One region of the Lysinibacillus sp. NPDC097279 genome, then DNA from elsewhere that is predicted to be linked to it. Evidence: riboswitches for the same ligand, from Rfam matches in the RefSeq annotation. Region 1 holds a riboswitch; the other holds the start of a gene.
The links. A riboswitch is a leader RNA that binds a small molecule or an ion and turns the genes downstream of it on or off. The one in region 1 is predicted to bind cobalamin.

Region 1 (4,438 bases):
GATATGACTGAAAAAGTAACTGAAATCCGCTTATATAATGGAAGTCGTTTTGTCACAACACAAAAAGTGCAAGCTGGAGAAATTTTCGCTGTAAAGGGGCTAAGTCTAGCAAAAATCGGTGATATTTTAGGTAGTACACTGACTCCTCAACCATATGAGCTAGTGCCGACTTTACAAGCTAAAGTACAGTATGATGGGCAGCAGCATATAAAGGAAGTATTACAAGTATTCCGTTTGCTCGAAGCCGAGGAACCGTCGATGCGCGTCGTATGGCATGAGAAGTTCCAAGAAATCCATGTACATATTATGGGTGTTATTCAGCTTGAAGTGCTTGCTGAAGTGTTAAAAAATCGATTTTCACTTACTATTACTTTTGGTGAACCTAAAATTTTATATATGGAAACAATTGCAACAACTGTAACAGGATACGGTCATTTTGAGCCGTTAAAACATTATGCAGAGGTACACCTATTAATGGAGCCAAATATTCGAGGTACAGGAAACACGTTTGTTAACGCTTGTCATGCTGATGATTTATCAGTTGGCAATCAACGACTAATTGAAAAACATCTATTTGAGCGAGAGCATCACGGTCTTTTAACAGGCTCCCCCGTTACGGATATACGCTTCACCCTTTTGACAGGACGTGCCCATATCAAACATACAGAGGGAGGCGATTTCCGCGAAGCAACTTTCCGTGCACTTCGACAAGGGTTGGAACAAGCTGAAAATATCGTACTTGAACCATATTATCGCTTCAAATTAAAAGCATCGAATGAATTTATCGGTCGTATGATGAACGATATCCAGCAAGCAGACGGTACATTTGATGCACCCGTCTTAACAGAGGAACAAGTAACATTAACAGGACGCGTTCCTGTTGCAACATTTATGCATTATAGTACTACTTTCGCTGCTTACACGAATGGCAAAGGATCAATATCGTTACAATTTGATGGCTATGATAAATGCCATAATAGTGAAGAAGTAATAGCGCACATCAATTACAATAAACAGGCAGATCCCGACTATTCATCGTCTAGTATTTTTTGTGCGAAAGGTAAGGGCTATTCAGTTCCTTGGTATGACGCAAAAGAAGCGATGCATTGCTTGTAATTAAGCAACTACACACATTTCTATAGCACCACAGCTCTTTTTAGTGGTTTATCGGCGTTTTCAATGGTGCTATCGGCGATTCCTAGGCTTTTACCGGCGTTTTCAAAAGTTATCCGCAATATCTATCAATATTATTCTCCATAAAAATAACTGAAGGCATCGAGAACATCTCGATGCCTTTTATATTTCCTATAAAGCTTTCTTTACTTTCGCAACAAAGCTATTTGCCGATTCCACAATTACATAACCATTACTATTCGTAAAATCAACAAGAACCGTGCCAGGTTTACTCTTTAAAATTTGTAATTGCTCGATCAGTTGAAGCAATAATTGATGACCATTGCCTCGTGGGTGCCAATTTAAATGATAGTCATTTAATTCTTTCACACTTTCAAGAAAGTGTTCGTATTCATATTTTACATATTTTGTTAAATCTAATATTTTATTAGTATCTTGATTTGTATGAACGACTAACGATAAATCTTCTAAATAAGTAATATAAAAACGCATAACCATTGAGCATAGTAAATCATTGACTCGCGCAGCACTTAAAATCGGTTTCGGCTCTATATTCAGCCTATCTAAATTTGGTTTTGCACGAATCGAATCAATACGTGTTATTAAATGATACGCCTCACCATTGACCTCATAAACAATTGGATTTGTTGGCATGTACATCATAAAGCCGTTCTTTTTCGTTTTGAGCTCGTCCGCCACGCTTGCTTTAGCAAAAAGGCATCCCTCATATACCTCATTTTGAATCCAAATGATATCTTTGTTAAAGAATATTTGATTAAATAAACGATCGTTACGAATAAGTCCTGATGCTAAAAACTGATCGACAAGAGCTTCAATGACCATTCTAGTTTTAGGCTGCTTGGCAACTTCAACGCGTGATAGTTTACAAATCTTCATATCTACATATTGCTTTTCTTGTGTTGTACATACATGAATATTCGTCATACGTGCACCTCAGTTCGTACATATTTTCAAAACAAATGTTGCGATCACATAAAAATACGGATTTCCTGCTTTGAGAGGAAATCCGTCGTTCAGCTAATCATTATCATTCATCAAGCAGCATCAAACAATGTACCAATGGGAGATATTTGGATTTGGCTCGATGCCGTATATCCTTATTTCCTTTGGTATTGGTCGTTTGACGTACTGTGACGAACAGAACATTCTGCTTTGTCAACATGCCACCTCCTATTCCTCGTAGGGTTATGGTGTGTACTCGTAACAGGCAGGTCTCCTGACTTATGGTCACAGCTTCTTTTCCCTTCCCGTCATTTAACAGTGGTATATGAAAAGAAAGCTCACATTTACAGTTGCGGGACAGTGTCGGACTCGCACCGACTTCCCTTTTCAGTAAATTGCACGCAATTTACACCTATTACTACACGCTATTTTGTTGTGATAAATAGTAAACTCACTAGTATACTATTAAATCATATTGTAAAGTAATGGAATTTTAAAGTCAATCAACAGAAAACGGTATCTAATTGTTTTCGGCTGCGAAAAAACGAAATATTATTCACCTTCCATCGCTTGGAATAGCTTTTGTGCATAGCTATCAGTGAAATGAAATCCATCATGTTCCTTGTGCTGTTCATCGACAATTTCGCCAGCTCTCATTACATATATCCGTTCACTTAAATAAGAAACAGCTTTTAAATCATGCGAAATAAATAAAATAGCCATGTTTCTTTCTTTATTTAACGTCATTAATAAATCAATAATTTCTCGCTGAATTAAACGATCTAAGCTTGAAACAATTTCATCGCACACTATCAATTTCGGTTCCACAAGAATTGAGCGTAATAAATTTACTCTTTGCTTCTCACCACCACTAAGTTCAGAGGGCAAAGCATGTAAAACATCGTTTGATAACTTAACTTTTGCAAGCATCGTTTGTAAATAGCTGTCCGTCACCAAATTTTGATGTTGCAATGGCTCTCTTAATAGTTGCTTGACTGTCCACATAGGGTTTAGAGCATTACTTGCATTTTGGAATATAATTTGGCAATTTTCATAAAAGGACTTTCGATTTTTCTTAGTGATGTGTTGTTGTTGAAAATGGACAGTCCCTTTATTAGCTGACTCTAGCTGCATAATGACTTTCGCTAAAGTACTTTTACCGCTTCCACTCTCTCCAACTAGACCGACGATTTCACCTTCTCCTACAGAAAGATTTATATTTGCTAATACTTGCTGGCCTGCTCGAAAGCTTTTACTTATATTTTCAACCTGAAGCAATACATATACGCCTCCTAAAAATGATTTGCGACAAGCCGTTGCGTATACGGATGTTTAGGCTGCTCAAAAATTTCTGTCGCTTGCCCCTTCTCAACGATTTCTCCTTCTTTCATCACTACTATGTTATTCGCTAGTGAAACAGCAACCCCTAAATCATGAGTAACCAGTATAATAGTTGTCCCTAGCTGCGCATGAAGGTTTTTTAATAATGTTATAAAGTGTTGTTGATGCAGCATATCTAGTGCAGAAGTTGGTTCATCTGCTATTAATATGTCTGGCTCATTATACAATGCACAAGCTAACATACAGCGTTGTAGCATACCACCTGACAACTCAAATGGATAGCTTTCTAATATAGCTACTGATAAGTTTAACTCCTTTAATATAGCGGTCATTTTAGAGAAAAACCTCTCTTTGTCATCACCCACTCGTAAGGCAGTAAACATATACAATTGTTGTTTCATTTTTTGCGTAGGAGAAAAGCTATTTGTGGCATCTTGAAAAATCGTAAAAATATGCTTTGACCTTAATAACAAACTATCTTTTTTTGACATCGTCATAATATTTTCCCCATTAAAGAAAACTGCACCCTTTGCCTCAGCTTGCGGCGGGAGCATCCCTAAAATAGCTGATATTGTTGTGCTTTTCCCACTGCCACTTTCACCGATAACTGCGGTAATCTCACCTTTCGGGACTGTTAATGAAATATTATGGATGAGATTTTTATCGTTCACTCGAACAGTTAGATTTTCGATACTAAACATGGGATCGTCCTCCTCCTTGTTTGAATGTGCTCCCGATCGCTTGCACACATAATATCGTCACAAAAATTAGTATGCCAGGAAAAAGACCGATCCACCAAGCCCCAACAAGTAAATCATTTTGCGCTGTGTACAGCATCGTTCCCCATGACGGGATTGCTGGCGGCACACCGATGCCTAAAAAGCTTAAAGACACTTCCGTAAAAATCGCCCCGGCAAAATTAAATATTGTCACGACAAAGATAGCAGGCACACTATTTCGCAATAAATGACCAAATAATATTATCCATAATGGGGTACGA
Region 2 (4,438 bases), on a different contig from region 1:
GACGTAACTAGACTGAAAGACTTACAAAATCGGGTACTACCTTCGATGTCTGGGGGTGAGCGTCAACGTGCTTGGATCGCAATGACTGTAGCACAGCATCCCAAAGTGTTACTTCTCGATGAACCAACAACATATCTAGATATTGCACACCAATTAGAAGTGATGGAGCTTGTAAAAGAGTTAAATCAAAAATACAATATGACCGTTATAATGGTGTTACATGATATTAACCAAGCCGCACAAAATAGCGAACGTCTGATTGTATTAAAGAAAGGCAAAATCTATTACGATGATTCACCACATTGTGTATTATGTAAAGAAATGTTTCAATCAATTTTTGAAATAGATGCGGAAATTTATATGCAAGACGGAAATCCAATCTTTACGCCGATAAAATTGTGCTCAAGTTCTTGTGAAAAATCGTAGGCTATTTTTAAAAAGAAATTAGAACTAAAACTACAACACTATATACATTAATCTATTGAAGAAAAGGAGACTAAAAAATGATTGGTATAATTTATTACGCATATGGCGCACCGAAATCTTTAGACGATGTAACACCTTATTTTACACATATAATGAAAGGTAAAACACCACCACCTCATGTAATTGAAAATGTGACGGCACAATTTAAAAAATTAGGTGGTGTTGATCTATTAGCAGCAAATACGGGGCGTATTGCTAAAGGGCTGGAACATGCTTTACAGCAACGTGTAACACAGCCTGTAAAAGTATATAACGCATACAAACATACAGAACCTTATATTCCAGATGTTGTCGACACAATGCTTAGAGAAGGTATTACAACTTTTATTACATTACCTGTAAATCCGATTATGTCTACAGGGGCAGCAGCGTTTCATGATGAAGTTAGTACGTTATTAGCTTCTCATGACGTTAAGGTCATTCATGCGAAAAATTGGCATTTAAATCATGATTTACTTGCTGTTTATAAAGACCGTGTTCAACGTGCATTTGAATGGATTCCTGTTGAAAAACGAGCACAGACGCATGTTTTATATACAGTCCATAGTCAGCCTATTGACCCTGAAAAAAATGAGCACTATGTGCGCCAGTTTTCCGAATTAGCCGAAGCCATTTCTAAAGAAGCACAAATAGCGAACTGGCATGTTACATATCGAAGTGGCCATGGGAAAGGTGACTGGCTAGGTCCAAATGTAAAAGATAAAATTAATTCATTGCAAGGCGAGGGTGCTCAAGGTATCGTCACATGTGAGCTTCTGTCACTTTCAGCGGATATTGAGTCCTATTTTGAAGTTGGAAATGAATGTCATCGATTGTGTGAGGAACTGCAAGTTGAATTTGCACAATCAGAGTTTCCAGGTGATAGCTATGATACCATTCAAGCTTTAGCTGCCATTGTCGAATCATTTATTCCCGCACAATAACTGAACAGGTTAATAAATTACGAGTAACTATTGTAAAATCTATATTGCCATCTGATGTCGATATTCCATTGATGTCAGATGGTTATTTGTTTTATATCAATATAGCGAACAGAACAGCCATGAATAAAGACACTACATTCTACTCTGAACTAGCATTAATGATATCTAATAAACGGCAAATCTATTTTAATATTTTTTTGTGTGTATAATGAAAAATTGAATAGAAGTTATAGGGCTTACGATAGTGGCTAAAATGTGATAACAGCTATAAAATTATATAAGTACATATTAAATATAATACGCAGTTTAATTTAGGCTTCAGTAGGTAGAATAATAATTGCTTAACATATGATAAAGCTTATCATGGAAAATCGTCTATCATTCTTTAGAACTATTGACGATATTATTAATTATACTAACCTAGCTAGTCATTTTTCATTTATTAACCGTTTGTTGTTCCTAAAGAAAATAGTGAAAAGTTACACTATAAAGAATTCGCTTTTCTTGATTTACTTTTTACTTGAAGGATGGTACACTTAATTGTGTTCAACAACAATATATTGTGTTAGTTTTATATAGGTACTACTATATGTAGTTTAATAGGGAAGTTCGGTATATCCGACGCTGTCCCCGCAACTGTTAAGCTGACGATGATTTAATCCACTGTGCATTCGTATGGGAAGGATATCAGAGAATGAAGCAAAGCCAGGAGACCTGCCTATAATAAAACAATTCAACCTTTCTTCGGGGAATAAGAAATGGGGACGTGACGATTTTTTTGTTTTTTTACGTTTCTAACTTAGGCTGTCTCTCCCAAGAGATAGCCTTTTTATATTATGAAAAGAGGGAATTTAAAATGAAACTTTATACGAAAACTATATGCCCAAAATGTCTTTGGGTCAAATCGGAATTACAACGTGCAGGACTTGAAGCAGAAATTGTGAATATTGATCACGATGAGCAAGCAAAACAAAAAATTATGGACGCAGGTTTTTTAAGTGTGCCTGTTCTTGAAGTAAATGACACATTTATAGGAGATGTCAAAGAAATTGTTTCTCAAATTGAGATGATTGCAATATGATCGTTTATGCTAGTCGTACAGGTAATGTGCGAAGTATTGTGACGAAATTAGATGGGGAATCTATTGAAATTTATGATGGATTGTTGCTGACTGAGCCCTTTCTATTAATTACATACACGGACGGCTTAGGTGATATTCCTGCAAAAGTAGCTCGCTTTTTAGAGCAAAACAGGGAGTATTGCAAGGGAGTAGCTGTCAGTGGTAATAGTAATTTTGGGCACCATGTGTTTGGTGGAGCTGGCGAAAAAATTGCAGAAACCTACCAGGTCCCGCTAGTGCGTAAATTAGATTTACGTGGATACCAGGCTGATTATGAAGTAATACAAACGTTTTATGAAACGAGGGTGAAGGGATGAAAACATACTTAAAGCTTAATAATGAGGTGCTTAATCGCTATAGCACGACGGGTCAATTAGAGCTTGAAAAGGACCGTGAGGCAACACGCCGTTATTTTTTAGAATATGTAAATGTGCGTCTACGTTATTTTATTGATATTGAGGAGAAAATACGCTATTTAGTCGATGAGGGTTATTACGAGAAAGAGTTTATCGACATGTATGAGATAGATTTTATTAAACACTTATACAAAAAAGCATACGATTACAATTTCCGCTTCCCATCTTTTATGAGTGCAAGTAAATTTTACGATAGTTACGCAATGAAAAGTCGTGACGGGGAAGAAATTTTAGAAAAATACGAAGATCGTATTGTTATCATCGCTTTATATTTAGCACAAGGGAACACGGTGTTAGCAGAACGTTCCGTTGAAGCAATGATGGAGGCGTACCAACCAGCAACGCCAACCGCGTTAAATAGTGGAAAAAAAGCGCGTGGCGAATTAGTAAGCTGCTTTAAACTATCAATGGACGATTCAATGAATAGTATTGCTGAAAATATTGGTTATTGTTTAGAGCTATCACGCCTTGGCGGTGGAGTAGGGGTAAACTTAACAGATTTACGTCCATTAGGAGATCCAATTAAAGAAATTTTAAATCGTGCAAGTGGTGTGATTCCAGTTGCTAAACTTTTAGAAAATTCCTTCAGCTATTCCAATCAGCTTGGACAACGTAACGGCTCTGGCGTTGTTTACCTAAATATTTTCCATGCTGATATAGAGAATTTTATTTCATCGAAAAAGCCAAATGCTGATGATAAAATCCGACTTGCAACGCTATCAACAGGTATTATTATTCCAAGTATTTTCTTTGAACTTATGAAACGTGATAAAGATATTGTGTTGTTCAGTCCATATGATATTTATAAAGAATATGGGAAACGAATGTCTGAAATCTCCATTACAGAGATGTATTATGAGTTACTAGATAACCCAAATATCCGTAAGATTAAACGCTTGAATGCGCGCAGATTATATACAGAAGTGAAAAAAGCGCAATTTGAATCAGGCTATCCTTTCGAAATCTTTGATGATAATGTCAACGACGTACATCCACTCAAAAATATAGGTCGTGTAAAAATGTCGAACCTATGTACAGAAATTTTACAAGTACAAGAAACAAGTATCATTACTGACCAAAATGAATCAAATGAATACGGACTAGATGTATCGTGTAACTTAGGCTCAATTGATATACATGCCGCAAGTAAAGTAAGTGATTTTGGTACATTAGTAGATACAGCAATGCATCTTTTAACGAATGTGTCACAAATGACGAACATTACGAATGTACCGCCTGTAGCTAAAGCCAATAAGTTAATGCATTCTGTAGGGCTTGGATGTATGAATCTACATGGTCATCTTGTTACAGAGGGGATTATGTACGGCTCTAAAGATTCAATTGCTTTTATGGATAGCTTTATGGAAGCGATGAACTATTATTCACTTAAATCATCGATGGAGATTGCTAAGGAACGAGGCGAAACTTTCTACCGTTTTGAGGATAGTGATTATGCGTCAGGCGTTTATTTTGATCAATATGTTAATAAACTT

Region 2: linked by a shared signal. The riboswitch ahead of ACIQ1H_RS13275 (glutaredoxin family protein) and the one ahead of ACIQ1H_RS05655 (hypothetical protein) in region 1 are both predicted to bind cobalamin.

What each region holds. Positions count from the first base shown of each region.
Region 1 is NZ_JBIWDA010000001.1:1,105,341-1,109,778, reverse strand. It holds gene ACIQ1H_RS05660 (GTP-binding protein) at 1-1,116, shown strand, start outside; gene ACIQ1H_RS05655 (hypothetical protein) at 1,306-2,079, opposite strand; cobalamin riboswitch at 2,345-2,528, opposite strand; gene ACIQ1H_RS05650 (ABC transporter ATP-binding protein) at 2,650-3,375, opposite strand; gene ACIQ1H_RS05645 (ATP-binding cassette domain-containing protein) at 3,390-4,139, opposite strand; gene ACIQ1H_RS05640 (ABC transporter permease) at 4,132-4,438, opposite strand, start outside.
Region 2 is NZ_JBIWDA010000002.1:648,089-652,526, forward strand. It holds gene ACIQ1H_RS13265 (ABC transporter ATP-binding protein) at 1-426, shown strand, start outside; gene ACIQ1H_RS13270 (ferrochelatase) at 504-1,409, shown strand; cobalamin riboswitch at 1,970-2,145, shown strand; gene ACIQ1H_RS13275 (glutaredoxin family protein) at 2,266-2,490, shown strand; gene nrdI (class Ib ribonucleoside-diphosphate reductase assembly flavoprotein NrdI) at 2,487-2,846, shown strand; gene nrdE (class 1b ribonucleoside-diphosphate reductase subunit alpha) at 2,843-4,438, shown strand, end outside.